Regions from separate parts of the Diaphorobacter sp. JS3050 genome, predicted to be linked through region 2. Evidence: predicted binding sites of a transcription regulator. Region 2 holds the regulator's gene; the other holds the start of a gene.
The links. The regulator sigma-54, encoded in region 2, starts transcription at its own class of promoters, with help from an activator protein. The targets are predictions, from matches to a motif close to TGGCANGNAANCTGCTTT.

Region 1: the regulator sigma-54 is predicted to act here: its motif matches at 8,392-8,409, upstream of adh (aldehyde dehydrogenase).

What each region holds. Positions count from the first base shown of each region.
Region 1 covers NZ_CP053553.1:2,227,050-2,238,013, forward strand. Annotated here, with positions in the region: gene HND92_RS10760 (YebC/PmpR family DNA-binding transcriptional regulator) at 1-584, opposite strand, end outside; gene HND92_RS10765 (enoyl-CoA hydratase-related protein) at 852-1,694, shown strand; gene HND92_RS10770 (threo-3-hydroxy-L-aspartate ammonia-lyase) at 1,865-2,851, shown strand; gene upp (uracil phosphoribosyltransferase) at 2,974-3,603, shown strand; gene HND92_RS10780 (AI-2E family transporter) at 3,687-6,179, opposite strand; gene HND92_RS10785 (Na/Pi cotransporter family protein) at 6,463-8,178, shown strand; gene adh (aldehyde dehydrogenase) at 8,468-9,991, shown strand; gene adhP (alcohol dehydrogenase AdhP) at 10,087-10,964, shown strand, end outside.
Region 2 covers NZ_CP053553.1:361,816-372,779, reverse strand. Annotated here, with positions in the region: gene HND92_RS01775 (class I SAM-dependent RNA methyltransferase) at 1-1,272, opposite strand, end outside; gene HND92_RS01770 (thioesterase family protein) at 1,269-1,712, opposite strand; gene HND92_RS01765 (RNA polymerase factor sigma-54) at 1,716-3,293, opposite strand; gene lptB (LPS export ABC transporter ATP-binding protein) at 3,346-4,098, opposite strand; gene lptA (lipopolysaccharide transport periplasmic protein LptA) at 4,122-4,781, opposite strand; gene HND92_RS01750 (thiol:disulfide interchange protein DsbA/DsbL) at 4,955-5,605, opposite strand; gene HND92_RS01745 (SPOR domain-containing protein) at 5,664-6,290, opposite strand; gene argS (arginine--tRNA ligase) at 6,303-8,006, opposite strand; gene HND92_RS01735 (PsiF family protein) at 8,132-8,464, shown strand; gene HND92_RS01730 (DUF2214 family protein) at 8,565-9,020, opposite strand; gene HND92_RS01725 (DUF3016 domain-containing protein) at 9,060-9,644, opposite strand; gene HND92_RS01720 (LysR family transcriptional regulator) at 9,736-10,674, opposite strand; gene HND92_RS01715 (malate synthase G) at 10,901-10,964, shown strand, end outside.

The DNA.
Region 1 (10,964 bases), 1.9 Mb from region 2:
GCCTTGTAGCCCAGCTTGACCGACAGCACCTTGAAGCCGAAGCCCGGCAATGCCTTGGCCACCGCATCCAGGTCCGAAGGGTCGGTCAGGAACAGGGTCTGGCCCTCTTCCTCGCCGGGCTCGAAGTCCTGGGCACCGGCCTCGATGGCGGCCAGTTCCGCATCGGCGCCGGCTTGCTCGGGCTCGCCCTCGATCATGCCCACGTGGTCGAAGTCCCAGGCCACGGCGCTCATCTGCCCCTTGCGAAAGCACACGCGCATCTCGGGCGCCGTGCGGTTCACGTTGTCGGTCAGGCACTCCACCATCACCGGCACCTGGTGCGGGGCAAAGCCCTCGTAGATCACGCGCTCGTAGTTCACCGCGTCACCCCCCACGCCCGAACCCTTCTTGATGGCACGCTCCAGCGTGTCCTTGGGCATGGACGCCTTGCGCGCCGCCTCGATGGCCAGGCGCAGGCGCGAATTGCCGGCCGGGTCGGCCCCCGCGCGCGCGGCGACGATGATTTCCTTGACCAGCTTTCCAAAAAGCCTGCCCTTGGCATCGGCGACCAGCGCCTTGCCCTTTGCCTTCCATTGCGCGCCCATGGCTGCGATTCCTTTGCTTGGAGCCAACAAAAAATGCGGCCTGCGCCGCAGCGGCAAAGTGTATACCTCGCCGCCAGACCGACTGGACCGCGACAAAGGGGCGCCTGCCGGTGGCGCCGCGCGAGATGGCGCTTCTTTGCTATGCATCAAATAGCTGCCTGCGCTTGCCCTACAAGCGTTGCAGGCCGATTTCGCTCTGTGCCCGATGACCGCCGCACCGTCGCGCAAGCGACGCCCCGGCCCGCCGGCCACTCCTACAGTCGCGCCATGAACACCCTCACCTGCTTCACCCTCACCGTCACCGACCACGTGGCCCACCTGGTGCTGAACCGCCCCGAGGCCATGAACACCATGCACCCGCAGTTCTGGCGCGAGCTGGACGCCGTGCTGGCCGATCTGCACCGCGGCAGCGATGCGCGCGCGCTGGTCATCAGCAGCACGGGCAAGCACTTCAGCGCGGGTATGGCGCTGGAGACCTTCGGCGGCGCGATCACGCTGGACGACCGCAGCCCCGAGGGGCGCGCCGCCGTGTTCGACCTGCTGACGGACATGCAGGCCACCTTCACGCGCATCGAAGAGCTGCGCATCCCCGTGATCGCGGCCATCCACGGCGGCTGCATCGGTGGCGCACTGGACATGGTGGCGGCCGCCTGCATCCGCTATGCCACGCGCGATGCCTTCTTCTGCATCCAGGAGATCAACATCGGCATGGTGGCCGACGTGGGCAGCCTGCAGCGCCTGCCCAAGCTCATGCCGCTGGGCCTGCTGAACGAGCTGGCCTACACCGGCCGCCGCCTGCCGGCCGAGCGCGCGCTGGAATGCGGACTGGTCACGCAGCTGTTCGACTCGCACGAAACGCTGGTGGCCGGCGCCCTGGCCTGCGCGAACGAGATTGCCACCAAGCCGCCGGTGGCCGTCTGGGGCACCAAGCAGGCCGTGCGCTATGCGCGCGACCACGGCGTGCACGACAGCCTGCGCCAGATGGGCTGGCTGCAGGGCGCCATCTGGAGCAACCGCCACGTGGGCGAGGCCGTCTCCGCCATGCAGGCCAAGCGCGCGGGCGACTTCCCGGCGCTGGCGCCGCTCAAGCGCTTCAGCGAACTCGGCTGACGCACGCGCCGCGCGGCCCCGGTTTCAAAGTTGATAGCTGGGCGCGCTTGCTGCAAGGGCGTTGCAGGCCAATCGGGGCATATACCGCCGGGTGTCGGGCTATGATGCGGCAACCCGCCTGCGGCGCGGCACCGCGCCGCGTTTCCATTCACCAGCGTTCGCCCACAGCCATGCACCTGCCGCGCCCTCCGCTGCCCACCTACGACGACGTTGCCGAAGCGGCCCATCGCCTCAAGGGCATGGCACACCGCACGCCGGTGCTGAGTTCCAGCACGTTGGATGCGCTGCTCGGCGCGCAGGTGTTCTTCAAGTGCGAGAACCTGCAGCGCATGGGCGCGTTCAAGTTCCGCGGCGCGTTCAACGCACTGGTGCAGTTCAGCGAGGCGCAGCGCCAGCGCGGAGTGATCGCGTTCTCGTCGGGCAACCATGCGCAGGCCATCGCGCTGTCGGCGCGGCTGCTGGAGATTCCCGCAGTCATCGTCATGCCGGAGGATGCGCCGCTTGCAAAGATAGCCGCCACGCGCGGCTACGGCGCCGAGGTGGTCACCTACAACCGCTTCACCGAAGACCGCGAGGCCATCAGCCGCCGCCTGGCCACCGAGCGCGGCATGACGCTGATTCCGCCCTTCGACCACGCCCACGTGATCGCCGGCCAGGGCACGGTGGCCAAGGAGCTGTTCGAGGACGTGCCGCACCTGGACTACCTGTTCGTGCCGCTGGGCGGCGGCGGCCTGCTGTCGGGCTGCCTGCTGGCAGCGCGCGAACTGGCGCCGCAGTGCAAGGTGGTCGGCGTGGAGCCCGAGACCGGCAACGACGGACAGCAGTCCCTCAACGCAGGCCACGTGGTGCGCATCGACACACCGCAGACGATTGCCGACGGTGCGCAGACGCAGGCACTGGGCGCGCTCACCTTCCCCCTCATCCACGCCGGCGTTTCTGACATCGTGACCGCCACCGATGCGCAGCTCATGAGCGCGATGCACTTCTTTGCCGAACGCATGAAGATCGTGGTCGAGCCCACGGGCGCGCTGGGACTGGCGGGCGCGTGCCATGGCGGCGTGCGGCTGCGGGGCAAGCGCGTGGGCGTCGTCATCAGCGGCGGCAACGTGGACATGACCCGCTACGCACAGCTGCTGACCGCGGCGTCGGCAGATTGACCTGAGGCGGATGGGCCCCTGGCCGGCGGTGCGTCGGCGCTGCCCGCGCGCAGGGGCTTGGCGCCAGAGTGCAAAATTCCGGCTCCGATCTTTTTTTCTATCCCAATAAGAGGCACCAGCCCATGAGCAACGTCCACGTCATCGACCACCCCCTGGTACAGCACAAGCTGACCCTGATGCGCAAGAAGGACGCCAGCACCAACAGCTTCCGCCGCCTGCTGGGCGAGCTGTCCACCCTGATGGCTTACGAAGTCACGCGCGACATGCCGCTGCAGGACATCCAGATCGAAACCCCCCTGGAGACCATGACCGGCAAGGTCATCGACGGCAAGAAGCTCGTGCTCGTGTCCATCCTGCGCGCGGGCAACGGCTTCCTGGACGGCATGCTCAACGTGGTGCCGGGCGCGCGCATCGGCCACATCGGCCTGTACCGCGACCCGGACACGCTGCAGCCGGTCGAGTACTACTTCAAGATGCCCTCGGAGATGGCCGAGCGCGACATCATCGTCGTGGACCCGATGCTGGCCACCGGCAACTCCGCCGCCGCGGCCGTCGCGCGCCTCAAGCAACTGCAGCCGCGCTCGATCAAGTTCGTGTGCCTGCTGGCTGCACCCGAGGGCGTGGCCACGCTGCAAAAGGCCCACCCCGACGTGCCCATCTACACCGCCGCCATTGACCGCGAACTCAACGATCACGGCTACATCCTGCCCGGCCTCGGCGATGCGGGCGACCGCATCTTCGGCACCAAGTAACGCGCTGGCGACAGGGCCTGCCCCGGCCCTGGCCGCGCCGGTCGCTCCTACTTCAGACCATTTCGGACGATTTCGGACGTCGGCTACTGCGGCACCACCTGACCCACCGTGGCCGATGGCGCGGCCTGGCCCGCGGGTAGCGCCGGGCCGCCCGCGGCCTGGGCGTCGCGCCAGCCAGCCATGAGGTCATTGGCCATGGCCTGCAGCAACCGCTTTTCCCGCTCATCGAACGCGCGCGGCGCGGTGTCCATCAGGCACAGCGCGCCCAGCGCATGGCCCGCCGCGTCGCGCAGCGGAACGCCCGCGTAAAAGCGCAGACCCTGCTCGCGCAGCGCCGGATTGCCGGCAAAGCGCGCATCCCGCGCAATGTCGGGCACCACCAGCGACCGCTGCCGCGCCACCACATGCCCGCACAGCGACAGGCCGCGCGGCAGGCCCTGGCCCGCCGAGCAGGCCTGCCCCCCGCCGGCCGACAACGGGCCGTGCGCACACAGCGTAACCTGCCGCTCGCGATCCACCAACGACACCATCGCCAACGGTACGTCGAAGATGTCGGCCGCGCGCTGGGCCGTGTGCTGGCACAGCTGCTGCAGCGCGGGGCTGTCCAGCACGCCGCTGGCCTGCAGGGCGCGCAGGCGCGCCTCGTCGTCCGCGGGAATGGGCGCGGGGGTGTAGGCGCCTTCCACGCTGGCGCCCTGCAGCTGCGCCACCTGGGCCAGGGTTTCCTCCAGCGACAGGGCCAGCGCGTCGGCGCCCAGTTGGGCACTCAGCTCGTCCTGCGGCTGGGACTGCACCCCACCCCACAGAGCCAGCACGATGTGCACATGCGGCCAGCGGCGCTTGAGCCTGCGGCACAGGTGCCGCGCGGCGGCGGTGGGCTCGGGCGCGAGCCACACCACGCAAACCACGCGCACGGCGTCCAGGTCCAGGCCATCCAGATGTTCGGCGCTCATGGCGCCCTCCACGCGCGCCAGCGCCGGGCAATGCTGCAGCGACAGCGCATGCGCCAGCATGCGCGCCGCGAACAGGTCTACCTCCCACTTGCCGCCCAGGCACACCACCGGCTCCTGCGCAGCGGCGTCGGGCACCGGGTACTGCTCCTCCAGCTCGTCCAGCAGCGCGTCCATGCCTTCGACCAGGCGCAGGCGGTGCTCGGGCGTGGCCACCTGCGCATGGTCGCCCACGGCCATGCGCAGCACGGGCACGCCCACCTGGCCGTAGAAAGCGGGCACGGCGCCCTTCAGGGCTTCGATGCGGGTAGTGCTCAACTCGATGGCCTCCGCAGCGTCGCCCGCCAGCAGGCGCTGGTAGATGCGCGTGGGCTCATCCAGCACCGGCCGGCTGCCCAGCAGCACCTCCAGGAAGGCCAACTGCGGCAGATACCGGCCGATCACCAGCAGGCACACGGTGAGCGGCGTGGACATGATGAGCCCCACCGGCCCCCACAGCGCCGCCCAGAAGGTGGCCGCCACGATGAGCGACAGCGCCGACAGCCCAGTGCTGGAGCCATACAGCCAGGGCTCGATGACGTTGTTGCTCACCAGTTCCAGCAGCACGATGAGGCCCAGCGTCCACAGCACCAGGTCCCAGCCCGGGTCCACCGCGAAAGCGAGGGTGAGCGGAAACGCCGCGGCAATGAACGGCCCCAGGTAGGGCACGAAGCGCATCACCGCGGCCAGCGACCCCCACAGCACGGCACCGGGCACGCCGATGAGCCACAGGCCCGCCGCCATGGGAATGCCGTAGGTCACGTTGACCAGCAGTTGCATGGTCAGGTAGCGCGTGATGCGGTCGCCCGCCTCGTCCATGGCATCGGTGGCGCGGTGCAGATTGCCCCCCCACAGGCGCAGCAGGCGGTCGCGCAGGTCTACACGGTCCAGCAGGATGAAGATCACGAACACCAGCACCAGGCCCGCCTGGGTGAGCGGCCCACTGACCGCCGAGAGCGCGGCCATGAGCTGGTTGGCGGGCGACAGCACGGGCGGCTGCACCTGCACCTTTTGCACGGTCGGCGCGCGCGCGACACCCGACAAGGCGGGAGCGGCCGCCTCCACCTCGCGCTGCACGATGTCGAAGGTGCGCTTGGCGCCGTCGAACATGCCGGGCGCGCGCAACTGCTGGCGCAGGCTGCGCAGCTTCTTGCGGATGGTGTTCTGGTAGGAGGGCAGCTGCGCGCTCAGCTCGCGCGCCTCGTTACCCACGAACAGCGCCCCCACGCCCAGCACCATCAGCATGGCCATCACCACCGCGATGACCGAGGGCAGGCGCGGCAGGCCCATGCGCTTGAGCTGCGCCACCAGCGGCTCCAGCACGAAGCTCAGCAGGAACGCCAATGCCAGCGGCACCAGCAGCGTACGGCCGAAATACAGGCCCGCGACCACCAGCGCCGCGATCACCAGGCCGATCATGAACCGCAGGCTGGGCACCGTGGCGTCCATGGCCGTGGCGGTGTGCACGGTGCGCTGCGGCGGATAGCCCGAAGCGGTGGCGCCGCGCGCCGCCCCCGCATCCCTGGCCGGCCTGGAATCGGTCGGCTCCTGCGGCCCGCTGTTGCCCATGGCGTTGTCCCCTTGCATCGCTTCTCGAAGTCGTGTCCGGCGCGTATTGTCTGCTGCGCGGCCCCGCGCCCCTGTAGGCGGCAGCCGCCACAGACTGCACGCGGGCGGGCGGGCGGTTGACAGCGCACGCCGTGCACCGCGCCGCCCGTAAGGCGCTCCACACTACCGATCAATGACCTAAAATAGCCCCAGAGCGCTTGTAGCAAGCGCGACCAGCTATCAAAATAAAAGCGCCTCTGCCGCACCGCCCCGTCGGCACGCACCTACCGGTCTACCCGAACAAAACCACCGCGCCGCCGCCTTGACCGCCACCGCCACTCCCCTGATTGCCGCCGGCACCCTGCTGGGCGGCATCGGCCTGTTCCTGCTGGGCATGACCATGCTGACCGACGGGCTCAAGCTGGCGGCCGGGCGCGCGCTGGAGCGCATCCTGGCCGCCTGGACGCGCACGCCGCTGCACGGGCTGGTGACCGGGGTGGCGCTCACGGCGCTGGTGCAATCGTCCACCGCCATGACGGTGGCGGCCATCGGTTTCGTCAACGCGGGGTTGCTGGGCTTCAGCTCCGCGCTGTGGGTGGTGTTCGGCTCCAATCTGGGTTCATCGGTCACCGGCTGGCTCGTCGCGTGGCTAGGCTTTGCGGTGAAGGCCGATGCCTTCGCCCTTCCGTTCATCGGCATCGGCATGGCGCTGCAAATCACCGGCAGCGGCACGCGGCGCGGGGCGCTGGGCCAGGCGGTGGCGGGGTTCGGCGTGCTGTTCCTGGGCATCGAACTGCTGCGCCAGGGCTTCACCGGGCTGGGTCCGCAGGCGCTGCCACCGCTGTCCAGCGACCTGCCGGGCCTGGCGCTGGCAGTGCTCATCGGCCTGGGCATGACGGTGGTGCTGCAGGCCTCGTCGGCCACGCTGGCGGTGGTGCTCACGGCCGTGGCGGGCGGCTCGCTGGCGGTGGAAGTGGGCGCGGGCGTGGTCATCGGCGCCAACGTGGGCACCACGCTCACGGGCATCCTGGCCGCCATCCACGCCACTTCCAACGCGCGGCGCCTGGCGGCGGCACACGTGCTGTTCAACGTGGTGACGGCCGCGGCGGCCCTGGCGCTGCTGTCGCCCCTGCTCGCGGCCATCCATCATCTGGGCGTATGGCTCACGGGTGAGGGAGACGCAGTGACGCAGCTCGTGATCTTCCACACCGCGTTCAACCTGCTGGGCGTGCTGCTCATGTGGCCGCTGTCGGGGCCGCTTGCGCGCTTTCTGCTGGCACGCTTTCGCTCGGCGGACGAAGACGTGGCCCGTGCGCAGTTCCTGGACCACAACGTGGCCGCCGTGCCCGCGCTGGCCCTGCAGGCGCTGCGCCGCGAGATGGCGCGCGTAGGCCACCTGGCACTGCAGCTGGCGTCGGATGCCACCCGCATGGCGCCCGTCGCCCTGCCCTGGCAACCGGCCGGCGCACAGGCCGCGAGCCAGCTCACGCGCCAGTTGCAGGCGCTGGAGCAGCTACAGCAGCAGGTGGGCGCGTTTGTGAGCGACGTGAGCCGCCAGCCGCTGTCGCGCGACGTGGCCGACCAGATGCCCGAGCTGCTGCGCATTGCGGGCTACTACGACACGCTGGCGCGTGTCATGCACCAGGTGGGCCAGCAGGCGCTGCGCGTCACACACCCCGCAACGGTGGCGCCCACCACGCCCGAAGGCCACCCCCTGGCCGCACTGCCCCTGGCCTTCACCGCGGCGCTGGATTTCTTTGCCGCCGCCGATCCCAAGGCCCACGACCTGGACCAGGAGAACACCGCACACACCGTGTTCGACGCGGCGTATGAAGCCGCCAAGGCCGCCGTGCTGCGCGCGGGTGCCCAGGGCTTGCTGGAAGTGACGGCCGTGCACGAGTGGACCGGCCTGCTGGGCGACCTGCGCCGCGCCGTGGAACAGGCCCACAAGGCCGCGCAGCATCTGGCGGCCCTGCCGCGTCTCAAACCCACCCCGCCCGCCAACGGCCCGGCAAGCATTACGCCCGGTGCCGAGTGATCTGCGGAAGCAGATCAGGCAAAAGTGCCTGAAACGCCCTCGTATACTGCGCTGGCAGCTATATAAAGCATAGCAATCTGAGCACATCCGTACGGCTGCACTCCCAACGGGTGTTCCGTCATGGGCCGACGCACTGTTGCGTTATGGCACACGGCTGCGCCGCTGCGGCACAGCCGCGGCACGCCCCACCGCCCCTCCCCTCTGTCGCCGTGCTGGCACGGCGCTTGCACTGAGGCACTGCCGCCGCCGCATCGGTGGCATTCCTTCACAAGCATTCAGGAGACACCACATGAACATGGCCGAAATCGCCAGCCTTGGCATCGCCAACCCCTACAAGCAGCAGTACGGTAACTACATTGGCGGGCAGTGGGTGGCGCCCGTGGACGGGCAGTACTTCGAGAACATCTCGCCCATCAACGGCCAGAAGTTCACGGCCGTGCCGCGCTCCAACAGCAAGGACATCGACGCCGCACTGGACGCCGCGCACAAAGCCAAGGCCGCGTGGGGCCGCACCTCGACCACCGAGCGCGCCAACATCCTGAACCGCATCGCCGACCGCATGGAAGCCAACCTGCTGCAGATCGCCGTGGCCGAGACCATCGACAACGGCAAGCCGCTGCGCGAGACCATGGCGGCCGACATTCCGCTGGCCATCGACCACTTCCGCTACTTCGCCGGCGCGGTGCGCGCGCAGGAGGGCGGCATCAGCGAGATCGACGCCGACACCATCGCCTACCACTTCCATGAGCCGCTGGGCGTGGTCGGGCAGATCATTCCGTGGAACTTCCCCATCCTGATGGCGGTATGGAAGCTCGCCCCCGCGCTGGCTGCGGGCAACTGCGTGGTGCTGAAACCCGCGGAGCAGACGCCCGCCTCCATCCTGGTGCTGATGGAGATCATTGGCGACCTGCTGCCGCCGGGCGTGGTCAATGTGGTCAACGGCTTTGGCCTGGAGGCTGGCAAGCCGCTGGCCTCCAGCAACCGGATCGCAAAAATAGCCTTCACCGGCGAGACCACCACGGGGCGGCTCATCATGCAGTACGCCAGCCAGAACATCATTCCCGTGACGCTGGAGCTGGGCGGCAAGAGCCCCAACATCTTCTTCGAGGACGTGATGTCCGCCGACGACGGCTTCTTCGACAAGGCGCTGGAAGGCTTTGCGATGTTCGCGCTGAACCAGGGCGAGGTCTGCACCTGCCCCAGCCGCGCGTTGATCCAGGAATCGATCTACGAGCGCTTCATGGAGCGCGCGCTCAAGCGCGTGGCCGCCATCCAGCAGGGCCACCCGCTGGACAAGAACACCATGATCGGCGCCCAGGCCTCGCAGGAGCAACTGGAAAAGATCCTTTCTTACCTGGACCTGGGCAAGCAGGAAGGCGCCCAGTGCCTCATCGGCGGCGCGCGCAACACCGCCCTGGGCGGCGACCTGGCCGGCGGCTACTACGTGCAGCCCACGGTGTTCAAGGGCCACAACAAGATGCGCATCTTCCAGGAAGAAATCTTCGGGCCCGTGGTCTCGGTGACCACATTCAAGACCGAAGAAGAGGCGCTGGAGATCGCCAACGACACGCTCTACGGCCTGGGCGCGGGCGTGTGGAGCCGTGATGGCGCGCGCGCCTTCCGCATGGGCAAGGGTATCCAGGCCGGGCGCGTGTGGACCAACTGCTACCACCACTACCCCGCGCACGCCGCGTTTGGCGGCTACAAGCAGTCGGGCATCGGCCGTGAGAACCACAAGATGATGCTGGACCACTACCAGCAGACCAAGAACCTGCTGGTGAGCTACACCCAGCAGCCGCTGGGCTTCTTCTAAGCCCATACAGCGCCCCCACTGGCCGTCCCAGCGGGGGCGGCTGGTGCACGGGGGCTCCCCTTGCGTTCATTTGCACAGAGAAGGAGGTTTATCCCATGCCAGCCAAGACAATGAAAGCCGCCGTGGTCCGCGAGTTCGGCAAGCCGCTGACGATCGAAGAGGTGCCCGTGCCCACCCCCGCCGCCGACCAGATCCTGGTGAAGATCGAGGCCTCGGGCGTGTGCCACACCGACCTGCACGCCGCCGAGGGCGACTGGCCCGTCAAGCCCAATCCGCCCTTCATCCCGGGGCATGAGGGCGTGGGCTTCGTCGCCGCCGTGGGCGCCAACGTCAAGCATGTGAAGGAAGGCGACCGCGTGGGCGTGCCCTGGCTGCACTCGGCCTGCGGCTGTTGCACGCACTGCCTGGGCGGTTGGGAGACGCTGTGCGAGTCGCAGAGCAACACGGGGTATTCGGTCAACGGCGGTTTTGCCGACTACGCGCTGGCCGACCCCAACTACGTGGGCCACCTGCCGAAAGACCTGGGCTTCGTGGACATCGCCCCCGTGCTGTGCGCCGGCGTGACCGTGTACAAAGGCCTGAAGGTGACCGACACCAAGCCCGGCGACTGGGTGGCGATTTCCGGCATTGGCGGCCTGGGCCACATGGCCGTGCAGTACGCCCGCGCCATGGGGCTGAACGTGGCTGCGGTGGACGTGGACGACGACAAGCTCGCGCTGGCCCGCCAGCTGGGCGCCAGCGTGACGGTGAACGCGCGCGACACCGACCCGGCCGCCTTCCTGCAAAAGGAGATCGGCGGCGCGCACGGTGCGCTGGTCACGGCCGTGTCGCCCAAGGCCTTCGAGCAGGCGCTGGGCATGGTGCGGCGTGGCGGCACGGTGTCGCTCAACGGGTTGCCGCCGGGCAACTTCCCTCTGCCCATCTTCGACATGGTGCTGCGCGGCGTGACCGTGCGCGGCTCCATCGTCGGCAC
Region 2 (10,964 bases):
CGCGCCGCCCTCCCCCGTGTGGCCGGCGCGCGGCCGATCCCGCACGGCGCCCGCCACGAGGTCGAAGCGGAACAGGCGGCATTCGATGGGGCCGTTCCACAGCGGCACGCGGCGCGACTCCTTCAGGCGCATCTTGCCGGGCAGCTTGAGGTCGGGCGTGAGCATCCAGGCCTGCCAGCCGGCGTAGTGCTTCTTCCAGTGCGCGGCCAACTGCGCGAAGAAGTCCACGCCGTCCTCGGTCTGCGCCGTCTCGCGGCCCATGCGCTCGACCGTGGACATGCGCTCACGCGCATTGCGCCCCGCCGTGCCGGCCGCGGCGATGCGCTCGCCATACGGCGGATTCAGCAGCATCACCCCGGGTTGTTCACTGGGCGGCATGCGCTGCAGCGCGTCGCCGCCGCGCAGCTGCACCGCGTCGGCCACGCCGGCGCGCACGGCATTGCGCTGGGCAAAGTCCACCATGCGGTGCGACACGTCGCTGCCAAAAATCGGCACCGAAGCCGCGGTAACGGCGCTGGCCGCTTCATCCTTGATAGCAGACCAGACATGGGCCTGGTGCGGCAATAGCTTCTCGAAGGCAAAGCGCCGCTGCAGGCCCGGCGCGATGCGGCAGGCGATCTGCGCGGCCTCGATGACCACGGTGCCGCTGCCGCAGCAGGGGTCGTACAGCGGCAGCGGCTGCTCGCCATGCGGGTCCCAGCCGGTGGCGGCGATCATCGCCGCGGCCAGCGTTTCCTTGAGCGGCGCGTCGCCCTTGTCCTCGCGCCAGCCGCGTTTGAACAGCGGCTCGCCCGAGGTGTCGATGTAGATCTGGGCGCGGTCGCTGGTCAGGTGCAGGTGCACGCGCACGTCGGGCCACTGCGTCTGCACGTCGGGACGCACGCCGGCCTTGGCGCGGAAGCGGTCGGCCACGGCATCCTTCACGCGCAGCGCGGCGAAGTTCAGGCTCTTGAGCGGGCTGTGCCGCGCCGTCACCTCCACCTTGAAGCTCTGGCGCGGGGTGAACCAGATCTCCCAGGCCACGTCGGCCGCGGCGGCATAGATATCGTCCTCGTTGCGGTAGGGCCGCTCGGCCAGTTGCACCAGCACGCGTTGCGCCAGGCGGCTGTGCAGGTTCAGGCGCAGCGCATCGCGCCAGGAGGCGCGCAGCAGCACGCCCGCGCGGCCCACGAGCAGGTCCTGCCCGGCCAGCCCCGTGAGGCTGTGCACCTCGTCGGCCAGATAGCCCTCCACGCCAGCGGCGCAGGGCAAAAAGAGTTGAAGCTGGTTCATTGCGGCTGTGCTGCGCGCTGCAGCAATGGCTGGAGCACGGATTCAGGAATGGGTGCGGGCTTGCGGGCCGCCCGGTCGATGAAGACGATGCCGGTCTTGCCGCGCGCGATCTCGCGCCCCTGGCTCTTCTCGGTCATCCGGAAGACGAGGTCGAAGCCGTAGAGGTTGAAATCCTGCGGCGTCATCTCCACGCGCAGCGTCTCGCCGTGGAACGCCTCGGACTTGTACTGCGCCACGATGTCGCCCACCACGGTGGACAGGCCCGCCACGTCGGCCTCGGGGTAGCCCAGCGACTTGAAGAAACGCACACGCGCCTCGGACACGAGGCTGAGCAACTGCGCGTTGTCCAGGTGCCCGCCCTGGTTGACATGGCTGATGTAGATCTGCAGCTCGGTACTGAAGCCGAAGTGCGGGGGAAGGTCAAAGACGACGCGTGCCATGGTTCAAAGTGCCTTGCGGAGGTTGGCCGGGGCGATCTTGAGCGCCTCACGGTATTTGGCCACGGTGCGGCGCGCACATTCAATGCCCTGCTCCTTGAGCATCTCGGCGATCTGGCTGTCCGACAGCGGCTTGTGCGGGTTCTCGGCCGCGATGAACTGCTTGATGAGCGCGCGCACGGCCGTACTGGAGGCGTTGCCGCCGGTTTCGGTGCCCAGCCCCGAGCCGAAGAAATACTTGAGTTCGTAGGTGCCTTGCGGCGTGGCCATGTACTTGGCGGTGGTCACGCGGCTGATGGTGGACTCGTGCAGGCCCAGTTCATCGGCAATGTCGCGCAGCACCAGCGGGCGCATGGCCAGTTCGCCATGCACGAAGAAGTTCTTCTGCCGCTCCACGATGGCGCGCGACACGCGCAGGATGGTGTCAAAACGCTGCTGGATGTTCTTGATGAACCAGCGCGCCTCCTGCAGCCGTGCCTGCAGCGCCTGGTGGCCTTCGCCACGGCCGCCGCGCAACGCACCGGCGTAGATGTCGTGCACGCGCAGACGCGGCATCACGTCCGGGTTGAGCTGCACGCTGAAGTTCTGCTGTCCGCCGCGGCCAGTTTTCTTGACGATCACGTCGGGCACGATGATGTTGCGGTCCACGTCGGCAAAGCGCCTGCCCGGACGTGGCTCCAGCCGTGCGATCAAGGCCATCGCGGCACGCGTGCGCTCTTCGCTGGTGCCGCAGGCCTGCGCCAGGCGGCGCACGTCGCGCTTGGCCAGCAGGTCCAGCGGCTGGCCGCAAATGGCCAGCGCGGCCTGGATCACGTCGGGGTCGCCCTCTTCGTCCTGGTCCATCGCGCGCAACTGCAGCGTGAGGCATTCGGCCAGTCCGCGCGCGCCCACGCCTGCGGGCTCCAGGCTTTGCAGCAGGCCCAGCGCCACGGTGAAACGGTGCACCAGTTCATCGAGTTGCTCGGGGTCTTCGGTGCCCGCCAGGCTGGCGGCCAGGTCCTGCAGCGGCTCGTCCAGGTAGCCGTCGTCGTTCAGCGATTCGATGAGGAAGCGCAGCGCGGCCATGTCCAGCTCGGACAGGCGCAGCGCCAGCGCCTGGCGGTGCAGGAAGGCCGTGAGCGACTCCTGGCTGCGGGCCAGCTCGGTGGCGTCCACCTCGTCGTCGCTCCCCGCGCCGGCACCGTTGCGCGCCGGGGCGTCGCCGCCCCACTCGCTGTCGTCGGGCGCCAGGTCTACCGAGCCGTCGCCTTCCCAGTCCGCGGGTTCGGCCGTCGTTTCGGCGGTGGAGGTTTCTGCATCATTTTGGCTTGTAGCGCTTTCCTGTCCTGCGCTGACAGCTCCTGAATAAATAGCATCTTCGGCTTCGCGGTCTTGCTCGCTCACCGGTGCATCGGCCTGGGCCAGGCCGAACTCCTCGCGCGGGGCCTCTTCCAGCGTGCGCTCCAGGAAGGGGTTCTCGTCGAGCATCTGCTCGACCTCCTGGGCCAGCTCCAGCGTGGACAGCTGCAGCAGGCGGATCGACTGCTGCAGCTGCGGTGTGAGCGCCAGGTGCTGCGAGACGCGCAGCGACAGGCCGGGCTTCATGGCCTGCAACCCACTGTCTGGTCCTGCATCGCGCCGTGGTCGCCCATCACTCTCACATGCGGAAGTGCTCGCCCAGGTACACCCGGCGCACTTCCGCGTTGTCGACGATGTCCGACGGCGTACCCTGAGCCAGCACCTGGCCGTCGCTGATGATGAAGGCGTGGTCGCAGATGCCCAGCGTCTCACGCACGTTGTGGTCGGTGATCAGCACGCCAATGCCGCGCGCCTTGAGAAAGCCAATGATGCGCTGGATCTCGATCACGGCGATCGGGTCGATGCCGGCGAAGGGCTCATCCAGCAGGATGAAGCGCGGCTGCGTGGCCAGCGCGCGCGCGATCTCCACGCGCCGGCGCTCGCCGCCCGACAGCGCCAGTGCAGGCGACTTGCGCAGGTGGTCCACGCGCAGCTCCTGCAGCAGCGCGGTCAGGCGCCGCTCCACCTCGGCGCGCGGCAGGGTGCGGCCGGCCTCGTCGGTCTGCAGCTCCAGCACCGCGCGCACGTTGTCTTCGACATTGAGCTTGCGAAAGATCGAGGCTTCCTGCGGCAGGTACGACAGGCCCAGCCGCGAGCGCCGGTGGATGGGCATGTCCGTCACGTCCTGCCCGTCGATGCTGATGCGGCCGCCGTCGCTGCGCACCAGGCCGACGATCATGTAGAACGACGTGGTCTTGCCGGCGCCGTTGGGGCCCAATAGGCCCACCACCTCGCCCTTTTGCACGACCACGGACACGTCCTTGACCACCTTGCGGCTGCCGTAGGACTTCTCCAGGTGCAGCGCCTCCAGGCGGCTGACGCCTTCGCTCATGCGCGCATCGTCCAAGGCCGCGCTCACTTTGCGCCGTCCAGGCTGGGGCTGGTACGCAGCGCGGGCGGCTCGGTGCGCACGGGCGGCGTGGCGCTGGTGCCCGAGGCAGGCTCCTTGGGCGCGAGCACCGCCCGCACCCGGCCGCCCGGCGTGCCGGCAGTGGCGCCGGCGGGCGCGGTCTTCTGCCCGTCCACGGTGAACACGTCCGTGAGGTTGTTGTAGACGATGAGGGCGCCGGCCAGCTCGTCGGTCAGTGTGGCCTCGCGGTAGCGGCGCAGCTCGGCGCGGCGGATGAGCTTCACCACGTCGGCGCGGCCGTCGTATTCGATGACCTCGCCCTCGCCCTCGACGAACTCGTCGGGCGCGCCCGGCGCGGTGTCACGTTTTTGCCGGAAAAAAGCGCGCTTGCCCGGCTCGGCCGTCACCACACCGTACTGGAAGCCGTCGGCATCCTGGCGCACCTCCAGCTGCGCGCCGCGCAGCACGATGGTGCCCTTGGTCATGACGACACGGCCGGTGAAAACGCTGGTCTGCTTGAGCTCATCGTGGCGCAGGGCATCGGCCTCGATGTTCATGGGCTTGTTGCGGTCGGCTTTTTCGGCATGCACCAGCGGCGATGCAGCCAGCGCCAGGGCCAGCGCTGCGGCGCGGGACAGGAGGAGGAAGGGCAATCGGGTTCTCATAGAGGGCACGAATCTTGCGGTCATTGTACTGACGCAAGCGCGCCGCCGCCGCAGTGGATCGCATCAACCCGTACAGGCCTGCCACCGGCTGTCATGCCGCCGCGCCAACCGGTGCGCAGGCATGAAAAAAGCGCGCCCGTAGGCGCGCTTGTCGCTGGTGGCGGCGGGGCGCTTCAGCCCTTGCGCGCTACGCCAACCAGGTGCTCCACCACCTGCAGCACGCTTTGCATGTTGCCGGCCATGGTGCCGTCGGTGTAGTAGCGGCCGGCCACTCCCATGGAGGGCACGCCTTCGACCTGGTAGCCGTCCTGCAGCTGCGACGCCTTGCGTACCTGGTTGGATACGGTGAAGGAGTTGTAGACCTCCTTGAACTTCGCCACGTCCACGCCCTGCTTGCCGATCCAGTCGAAGATCAGCTCGTCCTTGTTCAGCGGCAGGCGTTCCACGTGCACCGCGCGGAACACCTTCGCATGCAGCTCGGGCAGCTTGCCCATGCCTTCCAGCGCGTAGTAGAGCTTTTGCTGCGGCACGAAGCTCGCATTGAACGCCACGGGCACGCGGCGGATGTGCAGGTCCTTGGGCGCCGACTTGATCCAGGCCTCCAGCGAAGGCTCGAACGTATTGCAGTGCGGGCAGCTGTACCAGAAGAACTCGATAACTTCGATCTTCCCGGCAGGTGCCTCGGTTGCGACGGGCTTGCCCAGCTTGACGTAGTCCTTGCCTTCCTTGAACTGGCGGCCTTGCGCCAATGCGGGCGCCGCCAGCGGCAGGCTCAGGGCGGTGGCCGCGGAGGCGACGGTCAGAGAAAACTCACGGCGTTTCATAGGTTGGGATCACTCCTGGACAGCATGGAGGGTTGTGAGCGCCAGCGCGGGCAAAAGTTCAGCGCTGCACCCGGACCAGCGCGGACTCCACCCCCGCGCCATCGAGTTTTTCCTTCAGCGACTCGGCGTCGTCACGCTTGCCGAACGGGCCCACGCGCACGCGGAACACCGTGCGGCCGTTCTGCTCACGCTCGCTGACGCGCGCCTCCCAGCCCAGCATGGCCAGCTTGGCGCGCTGCGCATCGGCATCCTGCTGGGTGCGGAACGCGCCCGCCTGCACGAAGTACTCGAAAGGATCGGCACTGGTCGCGGGAGCGGGCGCCGCGTTGGCCTTCGCGCGGGCCAGGTCGCCCAGCGGGTCGGCCGACGTCGGTGCCGCGCCGGGCCGGCTGGCCGCCGCCCGCGGACCCGACGCAGGCTGGGCTGCGGCGGTCGCGGTGTCGGACGCGGGAACGGCAGCCGGCGCAGCGGGGCGCGCAGGGTTCTTGCCGTACAGCGGCGCGTTGGGGTCCCAGTTCTTGTTCTTCGTGGCCTCGTCCTGCTCGGACGCACGCGGCGTGCTCTTGTTCAGGAAGGGCACGGGCACCTTGGTCACATACACGGCCACGGCCAGCGCGGCTCCCAGGCCCACGACCACCCCGAGGATGAAGCCCACGATGGTGCCGCCGCGTTGCTGTTTCTTCATATCAGTGGTCACTTACATTCTGGCTGGCGCAGACACGCCCAGCACCGCCAATCCATTGTGCAATACCTGCGCTGTGGCGGCGACGAGCGCCAGCCGCGCCTGCTTGACGGTCTCGTCGTCCACCAGAATGCGTTCGGCGTCGTAATAGCTGTGGTAGGCGGCAGCCAGGTCGCGCAGGTAGAAGGTCACGTCGTGCGGCGCATTGCCGGCCGCGGCCGCGGTGAGCATCTCGGGATACTTGGCGAGCAGCAGCATCAGCGCCTGGGCCTGCGGGCCTTCCAGCGGCGACAGGTCCACATCGCGCAGCGCGGCCACGTCGTAGTCCTCGCGCCAGCCGCGCAGCACCGAGCAGATGCGCGCATGGGCGTACTGCACGTAATACACGGGGTTGTCGTTGTTCTGCGCCACGGCCAGGTCGACGTCGAAGGTGTATTCGGTGTCGGGCTTGCGCGACAGCAGGAAGAAACGCACCGCGTCCTTGCTGGTCCACTCGATCAGGTCGCGCAGCGTCACGTAACTGCCGGCGCGCTTGCTGATCTTGACCTCCTCGCCATTGCGCACCACGCGCACCATGGTATGCAGCACGTAGTCGGGGTAGCCCTGGGGGATGCCCACGTCCGCCGCCTGCAGGCCGGCGCGCACGCGCGCGATGGTGCCGTGGTGGTCCGTGCCCTGGATGTTCACCACCTTGGTGAAGCCGCGCTGGAACTTCTGGATGTGGTAGGCCACGTCAGGCACGAAGTAGGTGTACGTGCCGTCCTGCTTGCGCATGACGCGGTCCTTGTCGTCCCCGTAGTCGGTGGACTTGAGCCACAGCGCGCCGTCCTGCTCGTAGGTCTTGCCGTTGGCGACGAGGCGCTGCACGGTAGCGTCCACATGGCCGTTGGCGTAGAGGCTGGACTCCAGGTAGTACTGGTCGAACTGGAGGTTGAAGGCCTGCAGATCCTTGTCCTGCTCATTGCGCAGGTAGGCCACGGCGAACTGGCGGATGTTCTCGTAATCCTCGACATCGCCATTCGCCGTGAACGCGCGGTCATCGGCCTGGACGGTGGACTTGGCGAGGAAGGCGTCGGCGATGTCCTGGATGTAGTCGCCGTTGTAGAAATTCTTGGCCAGCGGGTTGTCCGCGTCGGTGGGCCAGCAGTCATCCCCCGGCTTGAAGCCCTTGGCGCGCAGTTGCGTGCTCTTGGTGAGGGTGTCGATCTGCACGCCCGCGTCGTTGTAATAGAACTCGCGGTGCACGCTCCAGCCCTGGGTGGCGTACAGATGGCTGATGGCGTCGCCGATGGCGGCCTGGCGGCCGTGACCGACGTGCAGCGGCCCGGTGGGGTTGGCGGAGACGAACTCCACCAGGACTTTCTCGCCGCGCGCCGGCTGGTAGCCATATTGCGCGCCTTGCGCCAGCACCTCGTGCACCACCTGCTGCTTGGCGGCGGGCTTGAGGCGGATGTTCAGAAAACCGGGGCCGGCGATCTCGATGGCCTGCACCCATTTTTGGAACGCGGGCGTGGCCTCCAGCGCGGCCTGTAGCTGTTCACCCAGTGCGCGGGGATTCTGCTTGAGGGGCTTGGCCAGCTGCATGGCGGCCGTGCACGCGAGGTCGCCATGGGCAGCGACCTTGGGAGATTCGAAGGCCGCGCGGCTGCCTGCGCCGGGCGACACCTTTTCCAGCTCGTCGGCCAGCGCCGCGAGCAATTCCTGTTTGACGGAGAGCATGGGGGCGGATTCTACGGGCCGACCCGTCATCCATTCGTGACCGCCCGGCGTTATGCTGGGTGGCCCGTGGGGCACTGCGTTGCCGACGGGCGCATTCACCTTTTCCTTTTTTGCAGGAGCATTACATGAAGAAACTGCTTCCCCTGTTGGCCGCTGCCGGCTTTGCCCTTTCGTTCGCCGCACACGCTGCGGACGCCCCCGCGACCGGCGCCTCTGCCCCCGCCAAGGCGCCCACGGCGCAGCAGACGCGCATGAAGACCTGCAATGCCGACGCCGGCGCCAAGAACCTCAAGGGCGACGAACGCAAAGCTTTCATGAAGGAGTGCCTGAGCGGCAACAAGGCGTCCACCCAGCAGGACAAGATGAAGAGCTGCAACGCGGACGCCGGTGCGAAGAACCTCAAGGGCGACGCCCGCAAGGCCTTCATGAAAGAGTGCCTGAGCGGCGCGGCCAGCTAAAGGACCGACGCACCGCACGGGCCCGCCCATCGGGCCTGCACGAGCAAACCCCGCGCGCCTGCCGCCCGCGGGGTTTCTTTTTTTGCCCTTCCCTCGGCGCTCAGCGCGTGCCCACGCCGCGTGCCAGGAAGACGGCCAACAGCGGAATCAGCGCCAGCAGATGGGCCTCGATCATCACCAGACGGCGCGTGCTGCGCACCTGGTCATCCGAGGGCAGCGCGCCGCCGGCGCGCACCGCTCGGCGCCAGCGCAGGAAGCGCATGGTCGGGACGATGGACATCAGCCCGATCACCACGAACAACGTGACCTTGGCATGCAGCAGCGGCTGCGACCAGTACCACGCTCCGCCCTTCATGCCCCACCAGGTGCGCGCCAAGCCCGTGGCCAGCACCAGCAGCGCCGAGATACCGTACAGCATGTCCACCCGCGCCAGCCGCTCGACTGCGGCCGCGTTCATCCACTCCTTGCGGCACAGCGCGGTCTCGCTGGCAAGGAAGGTGGCGGCCATGAGGAAGGCCAAGATGTGGGCATAGGCGAGCAGGGCTTCGGTGGTCACGGGTTTCCTTTCGGCAGAGGTACGCGCGGCGCGCACAGGTCAGGGGCGGCGCGCGGAGAACTCCTGCGCCACCCAATCGTCGATCAGCGTCTTTTCGTGGCGCAGCTTGTCGCCAGTATAGCGGTCCCCGCGCATCTGGAATGCCAAGCCCGGCAGCGTGCGACTGCCTTCGGCCAGGGTGCGGCCGTCGGGCGAGAGGCGCTTGAACTCCAGCGCGATGCGCGGCGGATGCACGTCGCGCACCACGCGCACCGCCTGGGCGGTGGCCCCCGCCGCGGGCTCGAATGCACCGGCGCGGCGCACGTCGGTGATGTGCACCTCCGCGCGCTCGCCCTCCGGCAAGGCTGCGGCCACGCGCTCGGCCAGGTGCTCGCACAGCGCATCCATCCAGGCACGCCGGGCCGCGGCGGGCTCGTGCGGGGTTTGCTCGCGCGCCTCGGCAAAGCCGGCCGGATCCGCGTAGGTGACACTGACCATGCCGGCCGGCACCCCGTGCGCGCGCGGCGTGGTTTCCGCGTGCCGGGCGGGCAAGGCGCAGCCGGCGACCAGGGCCAGCGCCATGACGGCCAGCATCCAGCGAGCGGCGGGCAACGCGGGGAGAACAGAAAGAACGGGAATGCGCATGAAAGCTCCTGTATGGTGGGCCGTGCGTACGGCCCCGGCATGATGGGGGCCGGGCGGGAGGAATGCCGCGGCATTGTGCCCCGCGTTCATGTCAGACAGAGGCGGGCCGTGCCCAGAATTCGGGCTGCGCGTAATGATGCTTCAGGTACTCGATCCACAGCCGCACGCGCAGCGGCAGGTGCTTGCGCTGGGGAAAGACGACATAGATGCCGTTGGGCGGCGCGGCGAACTCCTCCAGCACCGCCACCAGGCGGCCGGCCGCGATCTCGGACTCCACCTCCCAGGTGCTGCGCCAGGCGATGCCCCAGCCGCCCAGGCACCAGTCGTGCAGTACCTGGCCGTCGGAACAATCGAGGGGCCCGCCGGGCTTGAAGTGCACGACCTCGGTGGCACCAGCGCCGCCGGCCACCGGCACGCGAAACGCCCAGCCGCGCGTTTGCGAGGCATCGCTGGAGAGGGTCAGGCAGTCGTGCTGGGCCAACTCGCCCGGGTGGGTGGGCGTGCCGCGCCGCTGCAGGTACTGGGGCGTGGCCACGCACAGGCGACGGTTGTCCGCCATGCGCACGCTGACCAGGGACGAGTCGGGCAGGTCGCCCACGCGCACGGCGCAGTCGTAGCCCTCGCCTGCCAGGTCCACCACGCGGTCGCTCAGGTTCAGCGAGAGGGTCACCTCGGGGTGCAGGTCATGAAAGCGCGGCACCAGGGGCGCCACATGGCGCCGGCCAAAGCCGGCGGGCGCAGTGACGCGCAGATGCCCCGTGGCCTTCACGCCGCCGGCGGATACGCTGGCCTCGGCGTTGGCCACGTCGGACAGCAGGCGCTGGCAGTCCTCCAGAAAGGCGCTGCCCTCGTGCGTGAGCGAGATGCGCCGCGTGGTGCGCACCAGCAGCTTCACGCCCAGGTGCTCCTCCAGCGCGTCCAGGCGCCGCCCCATGATGGCCGGGGCCACGCCCTCGGCCTTGGCGGCGGCGGTGAGACTGCCCCGCGTGGCCACCGACACGAATGACTCGAACGCTTTGAGTTTGTCCATGAATACAAGCCAAATCAGGCTTCAAGCCTTATACAGCAAGCGCAAGCAGCTATCAATTTCATGAAAGCACGCACCGTACTCCCCATGCGGAGTGTGCCAACCTTTGCAAAAAAGTCATTGGTTAAGAGATATGTGCGCGATTTATTAATGGAAATATTTCCAATACAGTGGCATGCAAGGCTCCTCCATGGGCCACGGCTTTTCAATTACCGCTAGGGGGTTTCTCATGACCGCACGTACCCACGTCCACGGCCTGCAGGTGGCCAACGAACTGCACGCCTTCATCAACG